DNA from 4 places in the Cronobacter universalis NCTC 9529 genome. Region 2 is predicted to be linked to each of the others. Evidence: predicted binding sites of a transcription regulator. Region 2 holds the regulator's gene; each other region holds the start of a gene.

The links. Region 2 encodes CRP, which controls carbon source genes, mostly activating them, when cyclic AMP is high. Its sites were predicted from a motif close to ATGTGANNNNNNTCACAT; they were not measured.
Region 1: a site for CRP is predicted at 2,264-2,281, ahead of hpt (hypoxanthine phosphoribosyltransferase). Genes of this name have one in related genera too.
Region 3: a site for CRP is predicted at 6,050-6,067, ahead of focA (formate transporter FocA). Genes of this name have one in related genera too.
Region 4: a site for CRP is predicted at 5,605-5,622, ahead of AFK65_RS04420 (beta-galactosidase). Genes of this name have one in related genera too.

What each region holds. Positions count from the first base shown of each region.
Region 1 is NZ_CP012257.1:835,305-842,928, forward strand. It holds gene AFK65_RS03770 (glucose/quinate/shikimate family membrane-bound PQQ-dependent dehydrogenase) at 1-2,215, opposite strand, end outside; gene hpt (hypoxanthine phosphoribosyltransferase) at 2,408-2,944, shown strand; gene can (carbonate dehydratase) at 2,999-3,661, opposite strand; gene AFK65_RS03785 (ABC transporter ATP-binding protein) at 3,770-4,696, shown strand; gene AFK65_RS03790 (ABC transporter permease) at 4,693-5,463, shown strand; gene AFK65_RS03795 (polysaccharide deacetylase family protein) at 5,628-6,875, shown strand; gene panD (aspartate 1-decarboxylase) at 6,920-7,300, opposite strand; gene panC (pantoate--beta-alanine ligase) at 7,398-7,624, opposite strand, start outside.
Region 2 is NZ_CP012257.1:3,911,548-3,919,171, forward strand. It holds gene AFK65_RS18095 (phosphoribulokinase) at 1-443, shown strand, start outside; gene AFK65_RS18100 (OsmC family protein) at 491-895, opposite strand; gene crp (cAMP-activated global transcriptional regulator CRP) at 1,206-1,838, shown strand; gene AFK65_RS18110 (YccS/YhfK family putative transporter) at 1,901-3,985, shown strand; gene argD (bifunctional acetylornithine/succinyldiaminopimelate transaminase) at 3,986-5,206, opposite strand; gene pabA (aminodeoxychorismate synthase component 2) at 5,293-5,856, opposite strand; gene AFK65_RS18125 (putative adenosine monophosphate-protein transferase Fic) at 5,887-6,489, opposite strand; gene AFK65_RS21385 (YhfG family protein) at 6,479-6,649, opposite strand; gene ppiA (peptidylprolyl isomerase A) at 6,757-7,329, opposite strand; gene tsgA (MFS transporter TsgA) at 7,605-7,624, shown strand, end outside.
Region 3 is NZ_CP012257.1:1,529,003-1,536,626, reverse strand. It holds gene loiP (metalloprotease LoiP) at 1-378, opposite strand, end outside; gene aroA (3-phosphoshikimate 1-carboxyvinyltransferase) at 522-1,808, opposite strand; gene serC (3-phosphoserine/phosphohydroxythreonine transaminase) at 1,877-2,962, opposite strand; gene AFK65_RS06975 (DUF421 domain-containing protein) at 3,125-3,817, opposite strand; gene ycaO (30S ribosomal protein S12 methylthiotransferase accessory factor YcaO) at 3,959-5,722, shown strand; gene focA (formate transporter FocA) at 6,126-6,983, shown strand; gene pflB (formate C-acetyltransferase) at 7,035-7,624, shown strand, end outside.
Region 4 is NZ_CP012257.1:964,975-972,598, forward strand. It holds gene gap (type I glyceraldehyde-3-phosphate dehydrogenase) at 1-871, shown strand, start outside; gene AFK65_RS04395 (RidA family protein) at 918-1,322, opposite strand; gene AFK65_RS04400 (TetR/AcrR family transcriptional regulator) at 1,465-2,052, shown strand; gene AFK65_RS04405 (class I SAM-dependent methyltransferase) at 2,169-2,972, opposite strand; gene AFK65_RS04410 (SDR family NAD(P)-dependent oxidoreductase) at 3,514-4,431, shown strand; gene AFK65_RS04415 (LacI family DNA-binding transcriptional regulator) at 4,435-5,511, opposite strand; gene AFK65_RS04420 (beta-galactosidase) at 5,758-7,624, shown strand, end outside.

The DNA.
Region 1 (7,624 bases), 1.2 Mb from region 2:
TGTACGCGCGCAGATAGTTATCCGCGGTCGCACCGATGAACAGCACGTTGCCGCCGGTGGTGATCGGGCCGCCAAGCATCGGCATACCCATGTTAAACGGCACCGCGAACGGCATCGGGAACGGCATGCTGTCGCGCGGCGTACCGATACGTTTTTTCCACACCACGTCGTTGGTCTTCAGATCCAGCGCGGAGATATAACCCCATGCCGGCTGCTTACACGGCAGACCAAACGGAGAGAGGAACGGGTTCAGGGTCACGCCGTACGGCACGCCGTACTGCGGCTGAATACCGGCTTCAGTACCGGTGCCCTTCGCGTCTTTCGGCTGCTCCATCGGGTTGCCCGGACCACGCGGGATAAGCTTCGATACGAACGGCAGCGCCATCGGGTTGGCAATCGCCACCTGACGATGCGGGTCAATGGCCAGGCCACCCCATTCGAACATCCCCAGGTTACCCGGGAACACCAGCGTGCCCTGCTCGGACGGCGGCGTGAAGATGCCTTCGTAACGCAGGCTATGGAACATCACGCGGCAGACCAGCTGGTCATACATCGTGGCGCCCCACATATCCGCGCCGCTCAGATCTTTCTTCGGACGGAAGGAAAGGTCAGAGAACGGCTGCGTCGGCGTCACGTAGTCGCCTTTCGCGGCGCCCTGCGGAACCGGTTTTTCCGGTGCCGGGACGACGAGCTTACCGTTGCGGCGATCCAGCACGAAAATGTTGCCGGTTTTCGCTGGCGCGTAAATCACCGGAACGGTTTCGCCTTTCACGGTAATGTCGGCGAGCGTCGGCTGCGCCGGCAGGTCCATATCCCACAGGTCGTGGTGAACGGTCTGATAAGACCACACCAGCTTACCGGTGGACGCGTTCAGCGCGACGATGGAGCTCGCAAAGCGCTCCTGCTCCGGCGTGCGGTTACCGCCCCAGATATCCGGCGTGGTTACGCCCATCGGCAGGTAAACCATGTCGAGCTTCGCATCATAAGACGCCGGCGCCCAGGAGTTCGGGGAGTTCAGCGAGAAATGATGCTCGTCAGCCGGGATCGCGTTCGGGTCTTTCGCGCCCGGATCGAAGGCCCACAGCAGTTTACCGGTGTTGATATCAAAACCACGGATGACGCCGGACGGCTCACGGGTGGAGAAGTTATCGGTCACCGCGCCGGCAATCACAATCACCTTATCGGTAACGATCGGCGGCGAAGTCGGCTCGTACATACCCGGCGTGGTCACCGGCATGTTGGTCTGCAGGTTCAGAATGCCTTTGTTCGCGAAGCTTTCACACAGCTTGCCGTTATCCGCATTCACCGCAAACAGACGCCCGTCGTTCACCGGCAGGATAATACGACGCGGGCAATCCGCGACGACATCCGGGCTGGCGTTCGCGGCTGTCGCTTCGTGATACGACACGCCGCGGCAGGTCACATGCTGGAATGACGGATTAGTATTCAGCTGCGGATCGAAGTGCCATTTCTCTTTACCGGTCGCGGCATCAACGGCGAAAAGACGCTGGTGCGCGGTGCAGAGGAACAGGGTGTCACCGACTTTAATCGGCGTTACTTCGTTGGTTATCTCACCCGGATCGGTCGGCAGCTTCAGGTCGCCGGTGCGGAACACCCAGGCTTCTTTCAGCTGATGAACGTTGTCGGTGTTGATCTGCTTGAGCGGAGAGTAACGCTGACCTTCCTGGTTACGCCCGTAAGCCGGCCAGTCGCCGTCAGGAATGCTCTGGCTGCCGTTCACGGCGGCAGGGGTGCTATCCGCGCTGAGGGTGCCGTTGATTTCCTGCGGATCGTTAAAGCCTGCCCAGAAGAGCAGCCCCGCGGTGATGATAAGCGAGACCAGCAGCGCCGGTACGCCTGCGCGGGACGGCGTGCTGAGGCGACGCCAGACGAATGGCAAAATCAGCCATACGCCGAAGAACACCAGGACGTCGCAGCGCGGCGTCAGCGCCCAGAAGTCGAAGCCGACTTCCCAGATGCCCCACGCCATCGTGCCTAATAAGATGATAGCGTAGAGCCACAGCGCCGCAGCGTTACGTCTCCACAGCAGCCAGGCTGTCGCCAGCATACCCACCCCGGCGATGGGGTAGTACCAGGAACCACCAATTGAAACCAGCCATATACCACCAACCAATAAATACAGCCCTGATAATGCTGCGAACAGGGCTGTGAGCATCACGAGAAGCCGTGATTGTGTCTTTTTTGTTTCTGCCATAACCACACTCTTAATTTTTAAGTAGCAAGTTATTATAGTTGTTAACATATGTGATCTTAATCACAAAAAGAGCTTTTCGCACTTTTCTGTCGGAAGGGCGTTTTGCTGGTATACTGCCCCGCTTATCTATCGTTACCGGCGGCAGCCGCAGCGGGTATCGGTGATTTATTTTTAAATCAAACGGTTAGCGATATGAAACATACTGTTGAAGTGATGATTTCCGAGGCGGAAATTAAGGCGCGCGTCGAGGAACTGGGGCGTCAGATTACTGAGCGTTATCAGGACAGCGGCAGCGAAATGGTGCTGGTAGGACTGCTGCGCGGCTCTTTTATGTTCATGGCGGACCTGTGCCGTCAGGTTCACGTAGCGCATGAAGTCGATTTTATGACCGCCTCCAGCTACGGCAGCGGCATGTCTTCCACGCGCGATGTCAAAATCCTCAAAGATCTGGATGAAGATATCCGCGGTAAAGATGTGCTGATCGTCGAAGATATTATCGATTCCGGCAACACGCTCTCTAAAGTGCGCGAAATCCTGAGCCTGCGCGAGCCGAAATCGCTCGCCATCTGTACGCTGCTCGATAAACCGTCGCGCCGTGAAGTGGATGTCGAAGTGGAGTATGTCGGCTTCTCGATCCCGGATAAATTCGTGGTGGGCTACGGCATCGATTATGCCCAGCGCTATCGCCACCTGCCGTATATCGGCAACGTAGTAATGCTGGAAGAGTAAATCCGGCGCGTAAAAAAGGGGCCGCGGGCCCCTTTTTTTATGTCACGCTCGCCCTTATTTATGGCTGGCGTGCGTATTCTGGATGTTGGATACGCCTTTGCGGTAACCCTGTTCCAGGGTGTCGCGGTCAGTCGCGGTCACATCCAGATCGCGCAGGAGACCGTCGTGAATGCCGTACGCCCAGCCGTGAAGCGTAACGTTCTGGCCGCGTTTCCAGGCGGACTGCATAATGGTGGAGTGGCCGAGGTTATAGACCTGCTCCATCACGTTCAGCTCGCACAGGGTGTCGAGACGTTTTTCCTGCGGCAGCTCGCTCAGCAGCGCGTTGTGTTTCAGCCAGATGTCGCGGATGTGCAGCAGCCAGTTGTTAATCAGGCCCAGCTCCGGGTTCTCCACCGCCGCCTGCACGCCGCCGCAGCCGTAGTGACCGCAGATGATGATGTGCTCCACTTCCAGCACGTCCACCGCGTACTGAACGACGGAAAGACAGTTAAGGTCGGTGTGGATAACCAGGTTCGCCACGTTGCGGTGAACGAAGATCTCGCCCGGCTCAAGGCCAGTGAGGCGTTCAGCCGGTACGCGGCTGTCGGAACAACCGATCCACAGGAAGCGCGGTTTCTGCGCCTTCGCCAGACGTTCAAAAAAGCCCGGGTCTTCTTTGACCAGCATTTTTGACCAGATTTCGTTATTACTAATAAGTGTGCTGATATCTTTCATAGAGGTTAACGACCTGTAACCAGACAATTGCGTTCGGGTAATATAGGGCAACTAAACTTTTTTTTAAACCACACAACTTCTGCAAGAAAATAAGGTGACTGTACTTTCATGACCATTGCACTGGAACTGGAGCAGCTTAAAAAGACGTATCCCGGCGGCGTGCAGGCGCTGCGCGGCATTGATTTACAAGTCGAAGCGGGAGATTTTTACGCGCTGCTGGGGCCGAACGGGGCCGGTAAATCGACCACCATCGGCATTATCAGCTCGCTGGTAAACAAAACGTCCGGTCGGGTGCGCGTGTTTGGGTACGATCTGGAACGGGATGTGGTTAACGCCAAACGCCAGCTTGGGCTGGTGCCGCAGGAGTTTAACTTCAACCCCTTCGAGACCGTGCAGCAGATCGTCGTGAACCAGGCGGGCTACTATGGCGTCGAACGCCGCGAAGCGGTTGAGCGTAGCGAAAAGTATTTAAATCAGCTCGATCTGTGGGAAAAACGCAACGAACGCGCGCGTATGCTTTCGGGCGGGATGAAGCGTCGTCTGATGATCGCCCGCGCGCTGATGCACGAGCCGAAACTGCTGATCCTCGATGAGCCGACGGCGGGCGTGGATATCGAACTTCGCCGCTCGATGTGGGGCTTTCTGAAAGATCTTAACGATAAAGGCACCACGATTATCCTCACCACCCACTATCTCGAAGAGGCCGAGATGCTGTGCCGCAATATCGGGATTATTCAGCGCGGCGAGCTGGTGGAGAACACCTCGATGAAATCGCTGCTCTCTAAACTTAAATCGGAGACGTTTATCCTCGATCTGGCGGCGAAAAGCCCGCTGCCGAAGCTCGAAGGCTATCAGTATCGTCTGGTGGATACGTCAACGCTTGAGGTGGAAGTGCTGCGCGAGCAGGGCATTAACAGCGTCTTTAATCAGCTGACCGCGCAGGGCGTTCAGGTGCTGAGTATGCGCAACAAAGCGAACCGTCTTGAAGAGCTGTTCGTCACGCTGGTGAATGAAAAACAAGGAGAGCGCGCATGATGCAGCTTTACTGGGTCGCCCTGAAAAGTATCTGGGCGAAAGAGGTGAACCGTTTTGCCCGCATCTGGATACAGACGCTGGTGCCGCCGGTCATCACCATGACCCTCTACTTTATTATTTTCGGCAATCTTATCGGCTCGCGCATCGGCGAAATGCATGGTTTCACCTACATGCAGTTTATCGTGCCGGGTCTTATCATGATGGCCGTGATCACTAACTCTTACGCCAACGTGGCCTCGTCGTTCTTCAGCGCCAAGTTCCAGCGCAATATCGAAGAGCTGTTGGTGGCACCGGTGCCGACGCATGTGATTATCGCCGGTTATGTGGGCGGCGGCGTGGCGCGCGGGCTGTGCGTCGGTATTCTGGTGACGGCGGTGTCGCTGTTCTTCGTGCCGTTCCAGGTGCACTCGTGGCTGTTTGTCGCCCTGACGCTGCTGATGACCGCCATTCTGTTCTCGCTCGCCGGGCTGCTGAACGCCGTGTTCGCGAAGACCTTTGACGATATCAGCCTGATCCCGACGTTCGTGCTGACGCCGCTGACCTATCTCGGCGGGGTATTCTATTCGCTGACGCTGCTGCCGCCGTTCTGGCAGGCGCTGTCGCATTTAAACCCCATCGTCTACATGATTAGCGGTTTCCGCTTCGGCTTCCTTGGGATCTCCGATGTGCCGCTGCTCTTTACCGTCGCGGTGCTGGCGTGCTTTATCATCGCGTTCTATCTGCTGTGCTGGTATCTGATCAGCCGCGGGCGCGGTCTGCGTTCGTGATCGGCTAAGCGCGTCGGCGTGGATAAAATCGCGCCGGCGCGTCACCCGTTACCCGAATCCCCGCCTATGGGCGCACGATAAATCGCAACCGGGCTTGGTATTCATGTCACTTTTGTTAAAATGCGCATAATTTCACCTCTGGCAGTCACTGTTGCACCATTCCTATGCTAAATCGTCTCTTTTTCTGTCTGCTTCTTCTGGTCACAGGCGTCGCGCAGGCCAGCCTTCTTGGCAGCGAGCAACCCTCCCCGCAATATATGCAAATCACCGAAGATGCCGCCATCTGGGCGAAGGTCGGCGATAGCGTTCAGACGGTCGGTATCATTCGCGAAGGGCAGTTACTCGCCGTGGTGCCGATTGCCGCTGACTACTATGAATTTCGCTTCGGCTTCGGCACCGGGTTTATCGACAAAGCCCACCTGACCGACGTGCAGGGCAAAAAACGTGTGACAGACAGCCTGGGCGATCTGAATAAGCCGCTCAGTAATCAAAATCTGCTGACCTGGCGGGATGTCACCATCTATAACGAACCGGATGTGAACAGCGAACCGTTCGGCACGCTGGCGGAGAATCTGCGCTACCCGATAGCCGGCAAGCTGAAAGACCGTCTCAACCAGACCTGGTATCAGATCCGCATTGGCGACCGGCTGGGGTATATCAGCAGTCTCGACGCGCAGGAGGATAACGGCATCCCGGTGCTGACGTACCACCACATTCTGCGCGATGAAGAGAACACCCGGTTTCGCCATACGTCCACCACCACGTCCGTGCGCGCGTTCAGCAACCAGATGACGTGGCTGCGCGATCAGGGTTATGCGACGATTAGCCTCTACGATCTCGACGGCTACGTGCATAACCGCGTGAACCTTCCCGCCCGCGCGGTGGCGATCACCTTCGACGATGGCCTGAAGTCGGTTTATCGCTACGCGTATCCGGTACTGAAAGAGTATGGCTTTAAGGCGACGGCGTTTATTATCTCGTCGCGCATTAAGCGCCAGCCGCAGCGCTGGGAGCCGAAATCGCTCCAGTTTATGAGCGTTTCCGAGCTGAAAGCGATTCAGGACGTGTTTGATATCCAGTCGCACACCCATTTTCTGCACCGCACCGACGGCGCGCGCCACCCGATTTTGTTAAGCCGCACGTATCACAATATTCTCTTCGATTTTCAGCGATCCCGCCGCGCGCTCTCGCAGTTCAACCCGCATGTGCTCTTTCTCTCTTATCCGTTCGGCGGGTATGACGATAAAGCGGTGAAGGCGGCGGGCGACGCCGGGTTTCATCTGGCGGTGACGACGGTGAAAGGAAAAGTGAAGCCGGGCGATAACCCGTATCTGTTGAAGCGGCTCTATATTCTGCGCACCGACTCGCTGGAGACGATGGCGAAAATCATCAGCAATCAGCCGCAGGGATAAAAAAAGCCCTCGCGAGGAGGGCTTTATTCTTGTGCGCGTAGCGCTTACGCCACCTGCACCGGCACCGCTTTGGCGAGACGTTTCATCTCGTTGTCGCCGTCGAAATAGGCGACTTTCGGCTGCCAGCTGCGCGCCTGCTCATCCGGCATGGTCACGTAGCTTGCGATAATCAGGATATCGCCGACATCCGCGCAGTGGGCCGCCGCGCCGTTCACCGAAATGATCTTCGAGCCGCGTTCGCCGGCGATGGCGTACGTCGAAAAACGTTTGCCATTGGTCACGTTGTAGATATCAATGGCTTCATATTCCAGAATGCCCGCGGCCTCGAGGAAATCCTGATCGATGGCGCAGGAGCCTTCATAATGCAGGTCCGCCTGAGTAACTTTGACGCGGTGCAGTTTGCCCTGCAACATGGTGCGAATCATAACTTGAACCCTGTTTACCTGAATGTCGTCAGAGCCGGGCGGTGACCCGGCTCCAGGAATTTATCCCGGGCAGTATTGCCCTTTTTACCCATGCTGTCTACTGGGTTAATTCCACGGTCTGATTGTCGATGAGCCGCGCCTGACCGAGCCACGCCGCCATCAAAATTACCGCGCGCTGGCTGGCCGGTGAGAGCGCCTGCAGCGTGTCGGCATCGCGGATTTGCAGGTCGTCCGGGCGGAAGCCTTTCTCGCTGAGTTCGTCGCTTGCCGCGGCGATAATCGCCTCCGGATCGCGCTCGCCCGCGCGCAGTTTCTCCGCCATCG
Region 2 (7,624 bases):
TGGCGAAACATGTCGATCTGCTGGTGGGCGTGGTGCCTATCGTCAACCTGGAGTGGATACAGAAGCTTATCCGCGATACCAGCGAGCGCGGCCATTCACGCGAGGCGGTGATGGATTCCGTGGTGCGCTCAATGGAAGATTACATCAACTACATCACGCCGCAGTTCTCACGCACCCATATTAACTTCCAGCGCGTGCCGACGGTGGACACCTCCAACCCGTTCGCCGCGAAAAGCATTCCGTCGCTTGATGAGAGTTTCGTGGTCATTCACTTCCGCAATCTGGACAATATCGATTACCCGTGGCTGCTGGCGATGCTACAGGGCTCGTTTATTTCACATATCAATACGCTGGTGGTGCCGGGCGGCAAGATGGGGCTGGCGATGGAGCTTATCATGCTGCCGCTGGTGCAGCGGCTGATGGAAGGCAAGCAGATAGCGTGACAGAGTGGCCTGGCGGCGCTTCGCCTGCCGGGCCGCCCGTCGTCAGATTACGCCTCAATCACTTCATACGAATGGGTGATGTTGACCCCTTTGCCGAGCATCAGCGCCACCGAACAGTACTTCTCCGCCGACAGATCCACCGCGCGCGACACTGCCGCGTCCTTAAGGTCTTTACCCGTCACCACAAAGTGCAGATTGATATGCGTGAACAGACGCGGGGCCTCTTCGCGGCGCTCTGACGTCAGTTTCACTTCGCAGTCGATCACGTCGTGACGGCCTTTTTGCAGGATAGAGACCACATCAATCGCGCTACAGCCGCCTGCGGCTATCAGGACCATTTCCATCGGGCTCGGCGCTTTGTCGCCGGAGTTGCCGTCCATCAGGATCTGATGCCCCGAAGCGGACTCGCCAAGGAAGGTTAACCCTTCTACCCATTTCACTCGTGCATGCATGTTAATCGCTCCAGGCTATTCATTTTTCTGACAGATTACGCGCGCGCGTTCCCGGAGGCAATGGAAGCGCGACCTGCGTCAAGCTGAAACGAGACAACAGGAGACACCTGAGAAAAGCTATGCTAAAACAGTCTGGATGCAGCGGCGATACATTGATGTTACGCATGGGTGCAGAGGAGAAGACAATTTATCGGCTGCGATGTCCACGGACAGCCAACTTCCCTGGAAGCGGGAAGATGATGATTGCAAAGCCAGACAGGGGTTACGCGCCCTGTCTTTGGAGCCAGTTTAAAACAGAGGATAACCGCGCATGGTGCTTGGCAAACCGCAAACAGACCCGACTCTTGAATGGTTCTTGTCACATTGCCACATTCATAAGTATCCATCTAAGAGCACGCTGATTCACCAGGGTGAAAAAGCGGAGACGCTGTATTACATCGTTAAAGGCTCAGTGGCAGTGCTGATCAAAGATGAAGAGGGTAAGGAGATGATCCTCTCGTACCTGAATCAGGGAGACTTCATCGGCGAACTGGGTTTGTTCGAGGAAGGTCAGGAACGCAGCGCCTGGGTTCGCGCTAAAACTGCCTGTGAAGTGGCTGAAATCTCTTACAAAAAATTCCGTCAGCTGATCCAGGTTAACCCGGATATTCTGATGCGTCTCTCCTCGCAGATGGCTCGCCGCCTGCAAGTCACCTCCGAGAAAGTGGGTAACCTCGCCTTCCTCGACGTGACCGGCCGTATCGCGCAGACCCTGCTGAACCTGGCCAAACAGCCGGACGCGATGACCCATCCTGACGGGATGCAGATCAAAATCACGCGTCAGGAAATCGGCCAGATCGTCGGCTGTTCTCGCGAAACCGTTGGCCGCATTCTGAAAATGCTCGAAGATCAGAACCTGATCTCCGCCCACGGTAAAACCATCGTGGTTTACGGTACCCGCTAAAAAATCAAAAAACGGCGTGTCGCTTCGGTAACACGCCGTTTTTGTATCTATACTTCTCCCCTATGTGGCGTCGTCTTATCTATCATCCTGAAATCAATTACGCTTTACGGCAAACGCTGATCTTAAGCCTGCCGGTGGCGGTCGGGTTGATGCTGGGCCATCTTCAACAAGGGTTGCTGTTTTCACTCGTCCCCGCCTGCTGCAACATTGCCGGTCTTGATACCCCGCACAAACGCTTTTTTAAACGACTGATCATCGGCGCCTCGCTGTTCGCGCTGAGCAGCCTGGCGGTGCAGCTTCTGCTGTTACAGTCTGTGCCGCTGCCGCTCATTCTGCTGATGCTGGCGCTGCTGCTCGGCGTAACGGCGGAGATCAGCCCGCTGCATGCGCGTCTCCTGCCCGCGTCGCTTATCGCGGCCATCTTCACGCTAAGCCTCGCCGGAAATATGCCCATCTGGGAGCCCATGCTGCTCTATGTCCTCGGCACGCTCTGGTATGGCGCGTTTAACGGGTTCTGGTTCTGGCTGTGGCGCGAGCAGCCGCTGCGTGAATCGTTAAGCCTGATTTATAAAAGTCTCGCCGACTACTGCGAAGCGAAATACAGCCTGCTGACGCGCCACACCGAGCCGGAACAGGCGCTGCCGCCGCTGCTCGTGCATCAGCAAAAAGTGGTGGATCAGATAAGCCAGTGCTATCAGCAGCTACAGATGCTGTCGGCGACCAAACAGAACGGCTACAAGCGCCTGCTGCGCACGTTTCAGGTGGCGCTGGATCTCCAGGAGCACATTTCAGTCTCCCTGCATCAGCCCGCCGAAGTGCAAAAACTGGTGGAGCGCAGCCACGCCGAAGAAGTGCTGCGCTGGACGGCGCAAACCGTCGCCACGCGGCTGCGCACGCTTTCTGACGATATTCTCTATCACCGTTATTCACGCCGCTTCTCAATGGATAAGCAGATTGAGGCGCTGGCGAAAATCGCCCGCCAGCACCCGGACAACCCGGTCGGCCAGTTCTGCGAATACCATTTCAGCCGCATCGCGCGCGTACTGCGCACCCAGCGACCGCTCTACGCCCGTGACCTGATGGAGAGCGGCCAGCGTCGCCTGCCGCTGCTGCCGGCGCTGAAAAGCTATCTGTCGCTGAAATCCGCGGCGCTGCGTACCGCCGCGCGTCTGGGCGTAATGCTGGCGGCGGCGGGCCTGTTAGGCAGCGCGTTCCAGTTGCCGAAGCCGTACTGGATCCTGATGACGGTGCTGTTCGTCACGCAAAACGGCTATGGCGCGACGCGGGTGCGCATCCTGCACCGTGCCGGCGGCACGCTGGCCGGGCTGATTATCGCGGGCATTACGCTGCACCTGAATGTGCCGCAGGGCTATACCCTGCTCGGCATGCTGCTGGTGACGTTAATCAGTTATCTGATAATCCGGCGGCACTACGGCTGGGCGATGATTGGCTTTACCGTCACGGCGGTCTATTCGCTGCAAATCCTGACGCTCAACGGCGAGCAGTACATCGTGGCGCGCCTGATAGACACGCTGTCCGGCTGCCTTATCGCATTCGGCGGCATGGTCTGGCTCTGGCCCCAGTGGCAGAGCGGTCTCCTGCGCCAGAACGCGCATGACGCGCTGGAAGCAGACCAGGAGGCGCTGCGCCTGATCCTGAGCGACGATCCGCAACCCGGCCCGCTGGCGTGGCAGCGGATGCAGGTCAACCAGGCGCACAACGCGCTCTATAACTCGCTCAACCAGGCCATGCAGGAGCCAGGCTTTAACAGCCGTTATCTGGAGGATATGCGCCTGTGGGTGACGCACAGCCAGTTTATCGTCGAGCACATTAACGCGATAACGACGATGGCGCGCGAGCAAACCACGCTGCCGCCGGAGACGGCGGCGCGCTACTTACAGGCCTGTGAGATTGCGCTGCAGCGCTGCCAGCAGCGGCTGGAGCATGACGCGCCGGGCGATACGCAAAACGAGGCGGTACTGGAGGGCGAAGAGGTCTTGCCGGAAGGGGCGCCGGGCGTAATGGAGCATCATCTGCTGCGCATTCTCGATCATCTGCGCACCATGCATACCATCTCTTCCGTGGCGTGGCGTCAGCGCCCGCATCACGGTATCTGGCTCAGACGACGCCTGAGCCAGCCACGCTGATTAACCGTTGACCACGCGCGCGACGGCGCGCGCGAAGCGGGCCATACCTTCGTCGATATCCGCGCGCTCCACCAGCAACGACGGCGCGAGACGCAGCACGTCCGGCCCGGCGTTCAGCACCATCACCCCTTCCGCCGCGGCGGCGTACAGGAGATCGCGCGCGCGTCCGTGGAAGGCGGGCGTCAGCTCGGCACCGATCAACAGGCCCATACCGCGTATATCGCTGAATAAGCCGTATTGCTCGCCAATCTGCGCCAGATGCTGTACGAACTGCTCGCGTTTATGCGCTACGCCGCCCAGCACCTCCGGGGTGTTGATAATATCAAACGCTTCGCCCGCCACCGCGCAGGCGAGCGGGTTGCCGCCGTATGTGGAGCCGTGCGAGCCGACGTGAAACGCCGAGGCGATATCATGGGTGGTGAGCATCGCGCTGACCGGGAAGCCGCCGCCGAGCGCTTTGGCGCTGGTCAGGATGTCCGGCGTCACGCCATAGTGCATATAGGCGAACAGCTTGCCGCTGCGGCCCATGCCGCACTGTACTTCGTCGAACACCAGCAGCGCCTGATGCTCATCGCACAGCTCGCGCAGGCCGCGCAGGAATGCCGGCGTCGCGGCGGTCACACCGCCCTCGCCCTGTACCGGCTCGACCACCACCGCGCAGGTGTGGTCATCCATCACCGCTTTGACCGCATCAAGATCGTTAAACGGCACATGAATGATATCAGCCGGTTTCGGGCCGAAACCGTCGGAGTATTTCGCCTGGCCGCCCACGGAGACGGTAAACAGCGAACGTCCGTGAAAGGCGTTATAAAACGCGATGATTTTAGTTTTATACGGGCTGTGGCGGGTGATGGCGTAGTGGCGGGCGAGCTTAAACGCGGTTTCGTTAGCTTCGGTGCCGGAGTTCATGAACACCACGCGTTCGGCGAAGGTGGCGTCCACCAGCTTCTGGCCCAGGCGCAGCGCAGGCTCGTTGGTGAAGACGTTGCTGGTGTGCCAGAGCGTTTCGCCCTGCGCTTTCAGCGCCTCCACCAGCCGCGGGTGGCAGTGGCCGAGCGCCGTTACCGCGATACCGCCCGCGAAATCGACATACTCTTTGCCCTGCTGATCCCACACACGGCTACCCTTGCCTTTCACCGGAATAAATTCAGCCGGTGCATAAATCGGCAGGATCACGTCATCGAAGGTGGCGCGCGTAATTGCTGTTTTTTCAGTTGCCATTTCATGCCCATCCAGTAAATGTGCCATCGCACATGAAAAGATAAGCACAAAATATGAATAAAAAATCACTAAAAGGCAATAAAAATTCAGCGCGAAAGGAAGTTCGCCAGCAACTGATGGCCCTGTTCGCTGAGAATGCTTTCCGGGTGAAACTGCACGCCTTCCAGCGCAAGGCGGCGATGGCGGATGCCCATGATCTCGCCCGCGTCCGTCCAGGCGGTGATGTCAAACTCCGCCGGCAATGTGGCGCGGTCGATAATCAACGAGTGATAGCGGGTCACGGTCAGCGGGTTATTAAGCCCGGAAAAAACACCCTGATTGTTATGTGAAATGACCGAGGTTTTGCCGTGCATGACCTTTTCAGCCCGCACGACAGACGCGCCGAAGGCCTGCCCAATGGCCTGGTGCCCGAGGCAAACGCCGAGGATCGGCAGGCGACCGGCAAAACGCCGGATCGCCGCCAGTGAAATGCCGGCTTCATTCGGCGTGCAGGGGCCGGGAGAGATCACGAGGCGCGCCGGGGCGAGCGCCTCGATATCGTCGCACGTCAGTTCATCGTTGCGCCTGACCACCACCTCCGCGCCCAGCTCGCTGAAATACTGAAACAGGTTCCAGGTGAAAGAATCGTAGTTGTCGATAAGCAGTAACATGGCGGCTCCGGAAAAAAGAACCGCGACAGTTTACTCGTTTTCCCGCGCGTCGCTCACTACGCTTGCGAAGATTTTCTCAAGCGGCGACAGATCGCCCATCGCGCCCGCCTGGTTGGCGGCGCGCCACGCCTCAACATCCACACCGCGCCAGTCGAGGCTGTACCCCGCATGCAGCGCCAGCTGTTCGAAGAAGACGCGCTGCGCGCGGCCCGTGCCGATACGGAACGGATGCAGCACATTGATTTCGCAGTAGTAGTGCGAGAGGCGCGCGACAAACGCCTCGGGCTCCAGACCGATGAGATAGTCCTCATCTTCCAGCGCCTGCATCAGCGCGTTGCCCTCTTTCTCCAGATATTCGAAATGCGCGAAGCGGGTTTCGCCCTGATAGATATCCACCTCACGCAGTTCGCCCGCCCAGTCGTAGAGATCCTGGAAAAGCTGGCGGTGAATGGCGCACAGGTGCGGCAGCCCGCGCTGTACCGGGCCGAGTTCCAGCGTCGCCGCGCGCAGCGAGGTGAGTTCGCGCTCGGCATGTTGCAGATCCTGCGCGGCATGAATGTTCAGCCGGTTGCGCAGCACATCGCTGCCGGACCAGAAGTAAGGGTCGCGCCCGTCGCCGAATTTATCGCTCATAGTGCCCCCTCAGCTCTTCAATGCGCGCCAGCGCTTCTTCGCGGGATAAGGTCACCAGAGGCACCTCAATGCCTTCCAGCCGGTTGCTGGCCTGGAAGTTTTGATTCTTCTGCGCGTCCCACAGCCGGGACTTTTGTTTATCGGTGAGTTTTCTGGACATTTTGCCTCCCTGAACGTAACCCCGTGTGCCACAAGTATAAGCAGCAATGGGCCGGTTTGCCGGGAGGAGACGCGACGCGGGCCATACAGCCCGCGTGCGCAAGAAGATTACGGCAGGACTTTCGCGGAGAGGATCACAACCGGTTTGGACGGCACATTCTGGTACGGGCCGACGTCGTGGGTCTGCACTTGGGCGATTTTATCCGCCACGTCCATGCCTTTAACCACTTTACCGAAAACGGCGTAGCCGAAGTCGCGCTGGCCGTGGTTCAGGAAGGCGTTATCCGCCACGTTGATAAAGAACTGGCTGGTGGCGCTGTCTTTATCGGCGGTGCGCGCCATCGCAATGGTGCCGCGCGCGTTAGGCAGGCCGTTATCCGCCTCGTTTTTCACCGGCGCGTTGGTCGGTTTCTGCTGCATATCCGCCGTGAAGCCGCCGCCCTGCACCATAAAGCCCGGGATCACGCGGTGGAAAATCGTGTTGTTGTAAAAACCGCTGTTGACGTAATCAACGAAGTTTTTCACCGATGCCGGCGCTTTCTGGCTGTTCAGCTCCAGCTCAATATTTCCCGCAGAGGTCGTCAGCAGAACATGCGGGTCGCCTTTTGCCGCCAGCGCGGCAGGAGAAAGGGCAGAAAGAGCAAATACAGCCGCAACAGCCGCCAGAGTGGATTTGAGCATGAAGAATTCCTTACGAAGCAGAAAAAAGCGAGTGGGTCGATTCTAAATAGCGATCGCAAGACGTGCCAGAGATTTACCTGGTTTTACGTACCAGCGCGCAGCGAAAAGGCGCTCATCGGATCTGATGTGGAAAATTATGTGAGCCCCGTCATATAAACCATGTCGTTTTACACAGCATGTGATCAATGAATGTTTTATTGGATCACAATACCACCTAGAATGCCTGGGTTCCCGGCGCCGTCAACGCGCTTTACACTTCTATTCACAGGCCAGTCATGACTAACAGCAATCGTAT
Region 3 (7,624 bases), 1.9 Mb from region 2:
GTTGTCGGTCATCATGTCCATCAGACCGCTGTAAACGCGGATGCAGCCGTTCGCCATCGCCCAGGCGTTGACTTCCGGGGTCTGGTAAACCTTGTAGTTAACCGGCGTGCCGTTGATATTATTGCCGAGCGCTTTTGCAATTTTATTCAGACGCTTAGTGTATTTGCTGGACGCCGGCACAACCGGGTTTTGCTTGTCCATTTCTGCGCACGCCTGATCGGACAGCTTTTTAACGTCCGCATCGCTGAGCGTGGCGGCCTGATACGCAGACATACCGGATTTCGCCAGCGCGTCGCCGTTAAGCGCGCCCATATTTTTACAGCCAGACACCAGCGCTGCCGCAACGAGGCAGCTTAAAAGTACTTTATTGTTTTTCATAATAAATCGTCCATGGATTCAACGTAAAAAAGCCGCGGGTCAATTAACCCGGCGGCAGATTAACATTATTGAAACATGGGCGCTTATCCGAAAAATAACGGCTACCCGACGCCCCGTACTTGTGATACGGGGCGATAGCAGGATCAGGCGGGATGGCTGATGCGCGCCAGCTGCGTGAAGTAATCAGGGAAGGTTTTCGCGGTGCATTTCGGGTCGAGGATTGTGACCGGCGTATCGGAAAGCGCCACCAGCGAGAAGCACATCGCCATGCGGTGATCGTTATACGTGCCGATGTCCGCAAACTGCAACTGCGCAGGCGGCGTTACGGTGATGAAGTCATGCCCCTCTTCGACCGTGGCGCCGACTTTGCGCAATTCGGTCGCCATCGCCGCCAGGCGGTCTGTTTCCTTCACACGCCAGTTGTAGATATTGCGAAGCGTCGTCGTGCCCTGAGCGAACAGCGCGGCGGTGGCGATGGTCATCGCCGCGTCGGGAATATGGTTCATATCCATATCAATCGCGTTCAGCTCGCCGCGGGTGCAACTGATGAAGTCGTCGCCCCAGGTGATTTGCGCGCCCATTTTCTCCAGCACGTCGGCGAAGCGAATATCGCCCTGCACGCTGTTGCGCCCGATACCGGTGACCTTCACGGTACCGCCTTTAATGGCCGCCGCGGCAAGGAAATAAGAAGCGGAAGACGCGTCGCCCTCCACCAGATAGTGTCCAGGAGACTGATACTGCTGGCCGCCCTGGATAACGAAGCGCTGGTAGTTCTGGTTTTCTACCTCAACCCCGAAGGTTTTCATCAGGTGCAGCGTAATATCAATATAGGGCTTTGATACCAGCTCGCCTTTGATATCAATGGCGGTGTTGCCCGGTGCCAGCGGAGCGGCCATTAACAGCGCGGTCAGAAACTGACTGGATACGCTGCCGTCAACGGCCACGTTGCCGCCTGCGAACCCGCCTTTCAGATGCAGCGGCGGATAGTTTTCCTGCTCCAGATAAGTGATGTCCGCGCCGCCCTGACGCAGCGCGTCCACCAGATGCCCAATCGGGCGCTCTTTCATGCGCGGCTCGCCGGTCAGCACCACATTATTGGTGCCAAGGCTCAGCGCCGCCGCCAGCGGACGCATCGCGGTGCCCGCGTTGCCTAAAAACAGCTCCAGTTCAACGAGCGTATTGAACGGCCCGCCCTGCCCCTGAATTTCACAGCGGGTGCGATCGTCTGAAAGCGAATAAGTAACGCCGAGCGCTTTCAGCGCATTGAGCATGTGGCGCACATCATCGCTGTCTAACAGGTTGGTGAGCGTGGTGGTGCCTTTCGCCAGCGCCGCCAGCAGCAGCGCCCGGTTGGAAACGCTCTTGGAGCCTGGGAGGTTGATGGTGCCATCCACGCGCGCGATGGGTTGTAAGGTCAGGGATTCCTGCATGGAAAAAGTCTCAATAAAACAGAATAAAAACCCCGCGGCCAGCCGCGGGGCGAAACGTAACGGAAGGATTAGCCGTGGCGGCGTTCGAAATCCACCATAAAGTCGGTCAGGGCTTTTACCCCTTCGAGCGGCATCGCGTTGTAAATAGAGGCGCGCATGCCGCCTACCACGCGGTGGCCTTTCAGCGCGTGCAGGCCGGCGGCAAAAGCTTCTTCAAGGAACAGCTTATCCAGATTGCTGTCGGCAAGCTGGAACGGCACGTTCATGCGCGAGCGGTTAGCGGCCGCCACATCGTTGCGGTAGAAATCGCTGTTATCAATCACGCCGTAGAGCAGATCCGCTTTTTGCTGGTTGATCTTATCCATCGCCGCCACGCCGCCTTTGGTTTTGAGCCATTTGAAGACCAGGCCCGACAGATACCAGGCATACGTCGGCGGCGTGTTGAACATAGAGTCGTTCTCGCTCAGCACGCTGTAGTCCAGCACCGACGGGCAAGCGACATGCGCCTTGCCGAGGAGATCCTCGCGCACGATAACCAGCGTCAGGCCCGCAGGGCCGATGTTTTTCTGCGCGCCCGCGTAGATGACGCCATAACGGCTGACGTCAATCGGGTGAGAAAGAATGGTGGAGGAGAAATCGGCGGTAACGATGGCGTCGCCAAAATCAGGCGTATCGTTAATCGCGATACCGTCGATGGTTTCGTTCGGGCAGTAGTGCACGTAAGCGGCATCCGCCGAGAGCTGCCATTCGCTCATCGGCTTGATGGCGCGTTTACCATCAACGGTGATTTTCGCGTCGATCACATTCGGCGTCAGGTATTTTTTGGCTTCTTTAACAGCGCTTGCCGCCCAGTAGCCGCCATCGACGTAGTCTGCGGTGGTTTTGTCGCCCAGCAGGTTCAGCGGAAGCGCGGAGAACTGCCCGCGTCCGCCGCCGTGGCAGAATAAAACTTTATAATTCGAGGGGATCTCCAGCAGATCGCGAAAATCCTGTTCCGCCTGTTCAGCCACCTGAATAAACTCTTTGCTGCGGTGGCTTATCTCCATCACAGAGGTGCCTAACCCCTGCCAGTCACGTAACTCTTCCTGAGCCACTCGTAACACATCCGCCGGCAGCATTGCCGGGCCAGAACTAAAATTGTAGACCTGAGCCATTTCCCCTCACCACGCTAAAAGCAATAAGTTTTTCCTGTGGCTATCGGTTTTATCATTCCGTTGACAGGGCTGCAACGGCTAATCCTGGCGCCGGGGGGAATGTGCGCCAAATCACACAACACAATCCGCCAGCGCAGCGCCCGCTGGCGGTGGAATTGGCTGTCAGGTGACGCGGGTCGCGGTGCTTGCCTTCACCCATATATGGTTTTTGCAGCGCGGGCAGGACGGTTTGACGCCTGCGTTAAACGTCACCACTTCGCTACAGCGAATACAGGCGTAATCGCCGGTTTCCGGAATGTGTTCAAAACGCTCGCTGCAATACTCCGGCAGAATCGACAGGCCAGGGCGCACCAGTTTATCGGGAAAGTAGTAGACGCTTATCTGACCGTTGGCCTCAAGGATGGCGAGCCGCACCTGGCCCAGGTGTTCCACGCCTTTGGTGCGAAGCTCCATAAAGAACTCAAACTCCGTCATGTTCTCGCGGTTGAGTTTTTCCCAGGCCAGTTCGCCATCTTCAATAATGATGCGCGGTTTACCCTCCAGCAGATCCTCCAGCTTTTCGCTGCAGGACATCAGCCACATTACCAGTCGGTAGAGCACGCCAAGCGTGACGAAAACCACCAGCACCGGCAGCAGCGGCACGTCGTCATAAAACGCCACGTCCCCCGCCGCGGAGCCGAGCGTCAGGATAATCAGTACTTCAAAGAGCGACATCTGACGCACGCCGCGTCGCCCGGTAATTTTGAGAAACAGAAAGACCAGAATAAAGGTGTAAAGGCTGCGCAGCGCGACTTCACCCAGAAATTCCAGCGGAAACTTGTCAAGCGCCATCCGTTGCAAATCGAAAGCTTTCATATTTTTCTTACGCCATAACAGGGAGTTATCTTCATTAAGCATAGTCGCAAGATTTATTTTTGCCGCGTCGGGCGGGACGATGGCGCAGAAGGGCTAAAATCCGTATCATTGCGCGCTTTGCGTACGACAAAAGTGGATCCCATGACTCAAACCTTCATCCCCGGCAAAGATGCCGCTCTGGAAGACTCCATCGCTCGCTTCCAGCAGAAACTCACCGATCTGGGCTTTAATATCGAAGAGGCCTCCTGGCTGAACCCGGTGCCGAACGTCTGGTCCGTGCATATTCGCGATAAAGAGTGCGCGCTGTGCTTTACCAACGGTAAAGGCGCCACCAAAAAAGCCGCGCTGGCTTCCGCGCTGGGCGAATATTTTGAGCGTCTGTCCACCAACTATTTCTTCGCCGATTTCTGGCTGGGCGATACGATCGCGAACGGCCCGTTCGTGCATTACCCGAACGAAAAATGGTTCCCGATCCCGCAGAGCGACGAGCTGCCGGAAGGCATTCTCGATGCCCGCCTGCGCGCGTTTTACGATCCGGAGAACGAGCTGACCGCCAGCATGCTGATTGACCTGCAGTCCGGCAATGAAGCGCGCGGCATCTGCGCCCTGCCGTTTACCCGTCAGTCGGACGAGCAAACGGTTTATATTCCGATGAATATTGTGGGCAACTTGTATGTGTCTAACGGCATGTCAGCAGGCAACACCCGCAACGAAGCCCGCGTTCAGGGGCTGTCGGAAGTATTTGAGCGCCATATTAAAAACCGCATTATTGCCGAGAGCATCAGCCTGCCGGAGATCCCGCAGGAGGTGCTGGCGCGCTACCCGGGCGTGGTGGAAGCTATCAATACGCTTGAAGCGGAAGGCTTCCCGATTTTCGCTTACGACGGCTCGCTGGGCGGCCAGTACCCGGTTATCTGCGTCGTGCTGTTTAACCCGGCCAACGGCACCTGCTTTGCCTCTTTCGGCGCGCACCCTGATTTCGGCGTGGCGCTGGAGCGTACCGTCACCGAACTGCTGCAGGGTCGCGGCCTGAAAGATCTCGACGTGTTTACGCCGCCGACCTTCGATGACGAAGAAGTGGCTGAGCACGCGAACCTGGAGACGCACTTCATCGACTCCAGCGGTCTGATCTCCTGGGATATGTTCAAGCAGGACGCCGATTACCCGTTTGTGGACTGGAGCTTCGCCGGCACCACGGAAGAAGAGTTCGCCACCCTGATGGCGATTTTCAAGGCCGAAGATAAAGAAGTCTATATCGCCGATTACGAGCATCTGGGCGTTTACGCCTGCCGTATTCTGGTACCGGGCATGTCTGATATCTACCCGGCGGAAGATCTGCTGCTCGCCAACAACAGCATGGGCAGCCATCTGCGTGAAACCCTGCTGGCCCTGCCGGGCAGCGAGTGGGAGAAAGAAGATTATCTCAACCTTATCGCCCAACTGGACGAAGAAGGCCATGACGATTTTACGCGCGTGCGCGAGCTGCTGGGTCTTGCGACCGGTAAAGATAACGGCTGGTATACCCTGCGCATCGGCGAGCTGAAAGCGATGCTGGCGCTGGCAGGCGGCGATCTGGATCAGGCGCTGATCTGGACCGAATGGACCATGGAATTTAACGCGTCGGTCTTCAGCGCTGAACGCGCCAATTACTATCGCTGCCTGCAGACGCTGCTGCTGCTGGCGCAGGAAGAGGAGCGCGAGCCGCTGCAATACCTGAATGCCTTTGTTCGTATGTATGGCGCAGAAGCGGTCGAAGCCGCCAGCGCGGCCATTAGTGGCGAAGCGCCCTTCTATGGCCTCCAGCCGGTTGACGCCGACCTGCAAGCCTTCACGGCGCATCAGTCGCTGCTGGCAGCCTATGAGAAGCTTCAGCGCGCTAAAGCCAGGTTTTGGCAGGGAAATTGATATAACGCATATCAATTGACCTGCTTCACACTTATGTTTAGCAAATATGACGGGGCACGTTTACGGCCCCGTTTTTATTTGTCTGGCTAAAAAATAAATTGTGAATATTGAGTTAATTACTGGTGAATATGAATTATATCCACCCGGCTTGATTGTTACTTTTTTTAGCCAATAATTCATATTGATTAACACTTTATGGGGAGAGGCAAACCGCTTTTTTTCAACACTTTTAATAATTTTTAAAATTTATTTTTTATTGGATAATCAAAACGTTAAGCTGAAACTGCGTAAAAACCAGACACCTTTCAGTCCTGCAAACCTGGCGAGATATGATCCATATCAAATTTCACTGCATCATGCTTTGTTAGTATCAACTCGCCGAATAAATAAAGAGAGAGTTAGTGTGAAAGCTGACAACCCTTTTGACTCCTTACTCCCCGCTGCTATGGCCAAAGTCGCCGAAGAAGCGGGTGTTTACAAAGCCACGAAACATCCGTTAAAGACGTTTTATCTGGCAATTACGGCTGGCGTATTTATCTCTATTGCTTTCGTTTTCTATATCACCGCCACCACCGGCGCTGCCGCGATGCCTTTCGGCATTACCAAACTGATTGGCGGTATCTGTTTCTCACTCGGCCTGATTCTTTGCGTCATTTGCGGCGCCGATCTTTTTACCTCAACGGTGCTGATTGTGGTCGCTAAAGCCAGCGGTCGCATCACCTGGGGTCAACTGACGCGTAACTGGGTGAATGTTTATATCGGCAACCTGATAGGCGCTCTGCTCTTTGTTTTACTGATGTGGCTTTCTGGCGAGTATATGACCGCCAATGGCGGCTGGGGGCTTAATGTCCTCCAGACCGCGTCGCATAAAGTTGAACATACCTTTATTGAGGCGGTTTGCCTCGGCATCCTGGCTAACCTGATGGTCTGTCTGGCCGTCTGGATGAGTTACTCAGGACGCAGCCTTATCGATAAGGCCTTTATTATGATTCTGCCGGTCGGCATGTTTGTGGCCAGCGGTTTCGAACACAGTATCGCCAACATGTTTATGATCCCGATGGGGATAGTGATTCGTCACTTTGGCAGCCCGGAGTTCTGGAGCGCGATCCACGCTTCGCCAGACCAATTTTCTCATCTGACCGTGATGAATTTCATCATCGATAACCTGATACCGGTAACGATTGGTAATATTATCGGTGGGGGGTTACTTGTCGGATTGACATACTGGGTCATTTACCTGCGTGGCGACGACCATCGCTGATAGTTGTTCCAGGCAGTAAATAAAAAATCCACTTAAGAAGGTAGGTGTTACATGTCCGAGCTTAATGAAAAGTTAGCCACAGCCTGGGAAGGTTTTGCGAAAGGCGACTGGCAGAATGAAGTCAACGTCCGCGACTTTATCCAGAAAAACTACACGCCATACGAGGGTGACGAATCCTTCCTGGCTGGCGCAACTGAAGCCACCACTACCCTGTGGGACAAAGTTATGGAAGGCGTCAAACTGGAGAACCGCACTCATGCGCCAGTAGACTTCGACACTTCCGTGGCGTCCACCATCACCTCGCATGACGCAGGTTATATCAACAAATCTCTTGAGAAAATTGTTGGCCTGCAGACTGAAGCTCCGCTGAAACGCGCCATTATCCCGTTTGGCGGCATCAAAATGGTTGAAGGTTCCTGCAAAGCGTATAACCGCGAACTGGATCCGCAACTGAAAAAAATCTTCACAGAATACCGTAAAACCCATAACCAGGGCGTATTCGACGTTTACACCAAAGACATCCTGAACTGCCGTAAATCCGGCGTGCTGACCGGTCTGCCGGATGCTTACGGCCGTGGCCGTATCATCGGCGACTACCGCCGCGTTGCGCTGTACGGTATCGACTTCCTGATGAAAGACAA
Region 4 (7,624 bases), 1.4 Mb from region 2:
CTCCCTGCTCGGCACGCTGCCGGCGACCGTGGAAGCGGGCGAGGGCGAGCTGAAGCTCGACGGGCGCGCCATCCGCGTCTTCTCCGAGCGCGATCCCGGCAATATTCCATGGAGCAGCGTGGGCGTGGAAATTGTCATCGAAGCCACCGGTTTCTTTACCGATAAAGCCCAGGCCGAAGCGCATATCACCAAAGGCGGCGCGAAGCGCGTCATCATTTCGGCCCCGGCGAAAAACGACGACCTGACCATCGTAATGGGCGTTAACCATGAGCAGTACGATCCGGCGCTCCACCGCGTGGTCAGCAACGGCAGTTGCACCACCAACGGTCTCGCGCCCGCAGCCCAGGTGCTGCATCAGCAGTTCGGCATTCAGCACGGCCTGATGAACACCACCCACGCTTACACCAATAGCCAGGCGCTTCACGACCAGCCGGAGAAAGATCTGCGCGGCGCGCGCGCGGCGGCGCTCTCCATCGTGCCGTACTCCAGCGGGGCGGCGAAGGCGATCGGCAAAGTCATTCCTGAACTCGACGGGCGCATGACCGGCTACTCGCTGCGCGTACCGGTGCCGGTGGTGTCGATTGTCGATCTCACCGTCACGCTCGCCCGCGATGTCACCGTGGAAGAGGTCAACGCCGCGTTTCTGAAGGCGTCCCAGGAAGGGCCGCTGCAAGGCATTCTCGGCTACAGCGATGAACCGCTGGTCTCCAGCGACTACCGCGGCGACCCGCGTTCTTCCATTATCGACGGTCTCTCAACGCTGGTGATTGGCGGCAACATGGTCAAAATTCTCGCCTGGTATGATAACGAATGGGGCTTTTCAAACCGGCTGGTGGATCTGGCGCTGTTAATGGCGCGCCGCGGCCTGTAACGCGCAGTAGCTGATAAAAAGGATGGCTCTGAGCCATCCTTTTTTACTATGCGCGCGGCCCGTCCGGGATACGGGCAATCACCTTGATTTCAAAGTCAAAACCCGCCAGCCAGTTGACGCCGACCGCGGTCCAGTTCGGGTACGGCGGCGCCGGGAAAATAGCCTGTTTAACCGCCATAATGGCCGGGAACTGGCGCTCGGGATCGGTATGAAACGTGGTGACATCCACCAGATCGTCAAAGGTACAACCGGCGGCGGCGAGCGTCGCGCGCAGGTTCTCAAACGCAAGCCGCACCTGCGCTTCGAAATCCGGCTCCGGCGTGCCGTCGGCGCGGCTGCCGACCTGGCCTGAAACAAACAGCAGATCGCCGCTGCGAATGGCGGCGGAATAACCGTGTTCTTCATACAACGCATGACGGTTAGCGGGGAAAACGGGTTCACGAGAGGTCATAGGGTGTCCTGTTAACGTTGGGCAAGAAGCCGGGTGCGCCTTGCCGGGAATTGATTTAATATACGCGGCGTATGTGAATAATCATTACACATACGTAGCGTATGTCAATTGAAATACGTCGCGTATGTGAAAAGGAGATCCTATGGCCGCAAAACGGCGCATCGACACCATGGAAGAAAACCGCGCGAAGCTCATCGCGGCGGCGAGAAAGGCGTTCGCTGAGAAAGGGTTTGCGGCGGCGTCAATGGATGAACTCACCGCCAGCGTCGGGCTGACGCGCGGCGCGCTGTACCATAATTTCGGCGATAAAAAAGGGCTGCTCGCCGCCGTGGTCGCGCAGGTGGATGGCGAGATGGCGCAGCGCGCGAAAGCGGCCGCCGCAGGCGTGGAAGATCCGTGGGAAACGCTGATCGCCGAAGGCGTGGCGTATATTCAGATGGCGCTGGATGAAGAGGTGCGGCGCATCGTGCTGCTGGATGGCCCGGCGTTTCTCGGCGATCCGGCGCAGTGGCCGAGCCAGAATAGCTGCCTCGACGCCACGCGCGAGACCGTTATCAGCATGATGGCGAGCGGGATAATCAAACCGGTGGACGCCGACGCCGCCGCGCGGCTGCTGAACGGCGCGGCGCTCAATGCCGCGCTGTGGGTGGCCGCAAGCCCGGAGCCGGAAGAAGCGCTGCCGAAAATGATCGAGGTGTTTACGCTGCTGGCGGGCGGTCTTCGGGCCTGAGTATGAAAAAAGGATGGCCTGGCGCCATCCTTGTATTGTCAGCGAAACCGAAAGAATGGATGTATCGTTACGTCCGCTATTATTAGCCCCGCAGCTCGTGCGGAGCTATAGCGTTTCTACATCGGTTTAATTGAGCATGTTGCTATAAACGTTGGCATATATTTATCAATAAGAAAACGTGGCGCAGGCTGAAAAGCCTCATCGAAACCCGTCAATATCAAACCGGCTTCCAGCTGGCCGCTAATTTGTTCCGCTAACGTATGGCCAAAAACAAAGGCCTCGTTCATGGCTAACTTTTTTTCAATTTCCTCTGCGCTCAGATCCGTTATATCAGCATAAGGTAAAATGAAAGCTGGCTTCATCAAACCACTCTGGGCTAAATCAGGTGAACGGTCAAAAACAAAGACTACCGGATTATAAAAGCCGCTGAGTAACTTCCCGCCTTTGCGTAGGACGCGGAAACATTCGGCCCAAACTTTACGTATGTTCGGTATATACAGATTAGAGATGGGATGGAAAATCAGGTCGAATGACTTATCCTCAAAGGCTGATAAATCCTGCATATCGCCCAATACTGTTTTTAAGGTCAGGTTGTCGCGTTTCGCAACCCTCTCATCTAAGGCCAGTTGTTCTGTCGAAGCATCAAGTACAACCACCTCCGCGCCGGCAGCTGCCAGCACGGGAGCCTGCTGCCCACCAGCAGCGGCCAGACACAGAACACGCATACCTTGCACGTCGTCAAGCCATCCAGCCGGGAGTTCAGAAGGTATAAGTTGCACCCGCCACTGGCCTTTTCGGGCAGCCTGGATGATTTCCGTTGTCACGGGACGCGACCAGTCACCATTTTCGCGCGCCATGCGATCCCATACGGCCTGATTGTGATGGTAAATATTATTGAGGGAAAAAGAATTCGACATCATTATCTGTCCTGAGCAAGTTAAAACAATGCCCGACAGTAAAGCACAAAAATTTTTGCTATCTGCTGCCATTAACATTAGCGGCAAGCAGACAAGTGGCATGAACGACAATGCGCATTTACTCCCGGCAAACCAGTAAGTGTTCATAGCACATTAGTTGTTCATTTCAGGAAAACCTCAACAGGCAGGAAGATTATATGAATATGCTCCTGAAATATAATTCCACAAAGCTGTTCATACAAGTCTGATTTTTAAATTAGAGTTATCTGTCGCTATTAACCGGCTCCCTGTTAACTCATACGCGGCAATGTAAGCAAAATTTCAGTGTGGAGTGAAAATTGCGGGCCTCCGCTCCTCGCTCATACCAACCCCCCTGTATCCCCCTTCTCTTCAAACAAATCGGTTTCAGTTTCCTGATTAACGTGCAGGCTAAAAAGCCCATCTTTTTGCGTTCTGCGCATCCCGGTCCAGACTGAAAGCTGGGCCGCGCCGCCCTTCGGGCCTGAAGCTGCGCGGCAATCTGCTGATAAAAAGAGGGGCCGCTATGTCTGAAGAACGAATGATCAACACCACTATCGTTATCACCGGGGCGTCGAGCGGTTTTGGCCGCGGGGCCGCGCTGGCGCTCGCTAAACGCGGCGCGAACGTCGTGCTGGCGGCGCGTCGGGGCGAGGCGCTGGAGGCGCTGGCGCAGGAGATTAACGCTGACAACGGCCACGCGCTGGCGGTGGAAACAGACGTCAGCCAGCCGGATCAGGTGGAGCGCCTGGCGCAGGCGGCGATCGCGCGCTTCGGGCCGATTAACGTCTGGATCAATAACGTCGGCGTCGGGGCGCTCGGCTGGTTCTGGGAGATCCCGGTCGCCGATCATGAGCGGCTGGTGGATGTGAATCTGAAAGGCGTGATTTACGGCGCGCACGTAGCGATGAAGCATTTTATCGCCCAGGGCTTCGGCGTGCTGATTAACACCGGCTCGGTGGACAGCGAAGTGCCGCTGGCGTTTCAGTCGAGCTACGCCGCCACCAAAGCCGCCGTGCTGAGCCTCGGACGCACCATTAACGAGGAGCTGCGGCTTAACGATTACCACGACATCAAAGTAGCGACCATCATGCCGTGGGCGGTGGATACGCCGTGGTGGACGCACGCCGCCAACTATACCGGCCACGCGCCGCGCATGGCCGCGATGGATTCGCCGGAGAAGGTGATCGACGCGATGGTCAAAGCCTGTTTCAAACCGCAAGAGGAGATCCCGGTGGGCTGGAAGGCGCGATCGTCGAATTTATCGCACCATCTGTTCCCGGATATGACGGAAAAACTCTCCGCTAACGTGATTAACCGCTCGGTGGAAAAAGCGCAGCCGCTGGCCCCGACGACCGGCGCTATCTATACGCCGATGGCGGACACCACCACCATTGACGGCGGCATTCGCGCGCGAATGAAGCAGGAAGATAAAGCGCGCTGAGGCTCAGCACTCGCGCAGGGCTTTTACCAGGCGCGCCATTTCATCGAGCAGCCGTTCGCGAGAGGCGTTGCGGTCGCCCAGCGGCGCGGTGGAGCGGCGCTCGATAAAGCGGGTCGGCAGCAGGGTAGAGCCGCTCTCGCCGTGGCCCGCGAGGCGCGCCACCATGCGGCTCACCGCCTGCGCGCCCAGCCGGTTGAAATCCTGCTCGACGGTGGTAAGCGGCGGAATGAAATAGGCGCTGTCCGGCGTGTCGTCATAGCCAATCACCGAGACATCCTGCGGCACGCGCAGGCCCAGCTCATCCAGCGCGCTCATGGCGCCGAACGCCATCTGATCGTTCGCCACCACCAGCGCCGTGATATCGCGCCGGGTGCGGAACAGGCTCAGCGTCTGCCGCCAGGCGTCTTTCGAACTCCAGTCGCCGTGTAAAACCGCGCACGGGGTAAGCCCGTGCGCGCTAAGCACGTCCTGCCAGCAGGCGAGACGCATACCGGACGCCACCGAGTGTTCCGGCCCCGCGAGCAACGCGATGCGCTGATGCCCGCCGTTTAGCAGAAACTCCACGCTCTGGCGCGAGCCGTCGCGCGGGTCAAAGCTTACGTGAAAGACGTCGCTGTCGGCGGGCACATCGAGAAACAGGCACAGCAGATCGCTGTTGTCGTTAACGATGCTTGCGGCCGCCTCCGCCCCGAGCGGCAGGTTGATAATGACGCCATCCACTTTCTGCGCGCGCATTTCATTGAGCGAGCGTTGTAGCTCTTCCAGCGTGCCGGTTTCCAGCGTGGCGATCACCACGCTGTAGTCCGCCCGCGCGGCGTGGCTTTTAATGGCGGCGGCAATCTGCGAGGGCGCATGCAGCGCCAGAGAAACGGTGATAAACCCGAGCGTGCGGGTGGCTTTACCGGCCAGCAGTTGCGCGCTGCGATTTGGCACAAACTGTAGAGCGTCCATCGCGTCCAGCACCCGCTGGCGCGTCGCGGGCGAAACCATCTCCGGCTTATTAAGCACGCGCGACACCGTCTGGTGCGACACCCCGGCTTTCTGCGCCACGTCATCCAGCGTGCTGAGTCGTTTTTTCATCGCCATTCCTCTGCTCTGTGTGGCCTGAATCATCGGCGATGGCGCGCGATAAAGTCAATTTCTGGTGCGAAATGTCGCGCGCTAACATCACTGCTGTGACGCAGATCGCAATTCACGATCCTGCCTGCGTCATGATGTGATCCAGGATCGCATTCTGCAATGCCGCCATTCGCGATCTGTCCGGTTTCCCGCCATGCTGATCCTTTATGTTAGCGCACGACATTTTATTGTTTCCAGGGAACTATCATGACAGAAAACCCCACCACGACCGCTTTTAACGAACTCCAGACGCGCCCGCTGGCGACGATCCTCGCCCGCAACGACTGGCAAAACCCGGCGATCACCAGCGTTAACCGTCTGCCGTCCCACACGCCGCTGCACGGCTGGCGCGACGCCGACTGCGCGCGTCGTGGCGAGCCGTCCGACGCTGTGCTGTCGCTCGACGGCGAATGGCAGTTCAGCTTTTTCACCAGCCCTCATCAGGTGCCTGAAGTCTGGCTGGCGGCGGATCTCAGCGACGCCCGCGCCACGCCGGTGCCCTCAAACTGGCAGATGGAAGGCTACGACACGCCGATCTACACCAACGTGCGCTACCCGATCCCGGTGAACCCGCCGTTTGTGCCGGACGACAACCCGACCGGCTGCTATTCGCGCGATATCGAGGTGCCGCAGGCGTGGCTGGAGGCGGGCCGCACGCGCATTGTCTTCGGCGGCGTGAATTCGGCGTTTTATCTCTGGTGTAACGGGCAGTGGGTGGGGTACTCGCAGGACAGCCGCCTGCCGGCGGAATTCGATCTTACCGGCGTGCTGCACGCGGGCCGCAACCGCCTGTGCGTGCTGGTGCTGCGCTGGTCGGACGGCACTTATCTGGAAGATCAGGATATGTGGCGCATGAGTGGGATTTTCCGCCCGGTCAGCCTGCTGCATCTCCCGGAGCAGGCGCTGGCCGATGTGCGCGTGCATACCGAGCTTGCGCCGTCGCTGCGTCACGCCACGCTGTTCAGCGACGTGGAAGTGACGCCCGCCGCGCGCGGGCTCAGCGTCAGTCTGGCGCTGTGGCGCGGCGAACACGAAATCGCGAGCCAGACGCTGCCGCTTGGCTCGGCCCCGATTGATGAGCGTGGCAACTACGCCGAACGCGTCACGCTCTCGCTCGACGTTGATAATCCGCTGCTGTGGAGCGCCGAAACGCCGCACCTGTATCGCGCGGTGGTGACGCTGCTGGACGCCGACGGCATGCCGCTGGTCTCTGAGGCGCACGACGTCGGCTTTCGTCGCGTGGAAATCAGCAACGGCCTGCTGACGCTTAACGGCCAGCCGCTACTGATCCGCGGCGTTAACCGTCACGAGCATCACCCGGAAAAAGGCCAGGCGGTGGACGAGGCGGCGATGGTGCAGGATATCCTGCTGATGAAGCAGAACAACTTTAACGCCGTGCGCTGTTCGCACTACCCCAACCAGCCGCGCTGGTATGAGCTGTGCAGCCGCTACGGACTGTACGTGGTGGATGAAGCCAACATTGAAACCCACGGCATGGAGCCGATGAGCCGTCTTTCGGACGATCCGGTGTGGCTGGGCGCCTACAGCGAGCGCGTCACGCGCATGGTGAAATGCAACCGCAACCACCCGAGCATTATTATCTGGTCGCTCGGCAATGAGTCGGGCAACGGCGCGACCCACACCGCGCTCTATAACTGGATCAAGCATCAGGACCCGACGCGCCCGGTGCAGTATGAAGGCGGCGGGGCGGATACCCGCGCGACCGACATTATCTGCCCGATGTACGCGCGCGTGGAGACCGACCAGCTGATTCCTGCGGTGCCGAAATGGTCGATTAAAAAGTGGATTTCAATGCCCGGCGAAACCCGCCCGCTGATCCTCTGCGAATACGCGCACGCGATGGGCAACAGCCTGGGGAATTTCGCCGACTACTGGGCCGCGTTCCGCCAGTATCCGCGCCTGCAGGGCGGTTTTATCTGGGACTGGGCCGACCAGGCCATTACGCGCGTCGAGCCTGACGGCAGCCGCTGGTGGGCCTACGGCGGCGATTTCGGCGACACGCCGAACGACCGCCAGTTCTGCATGAACGGGCTGGTCTTCCCGGACCGCACGC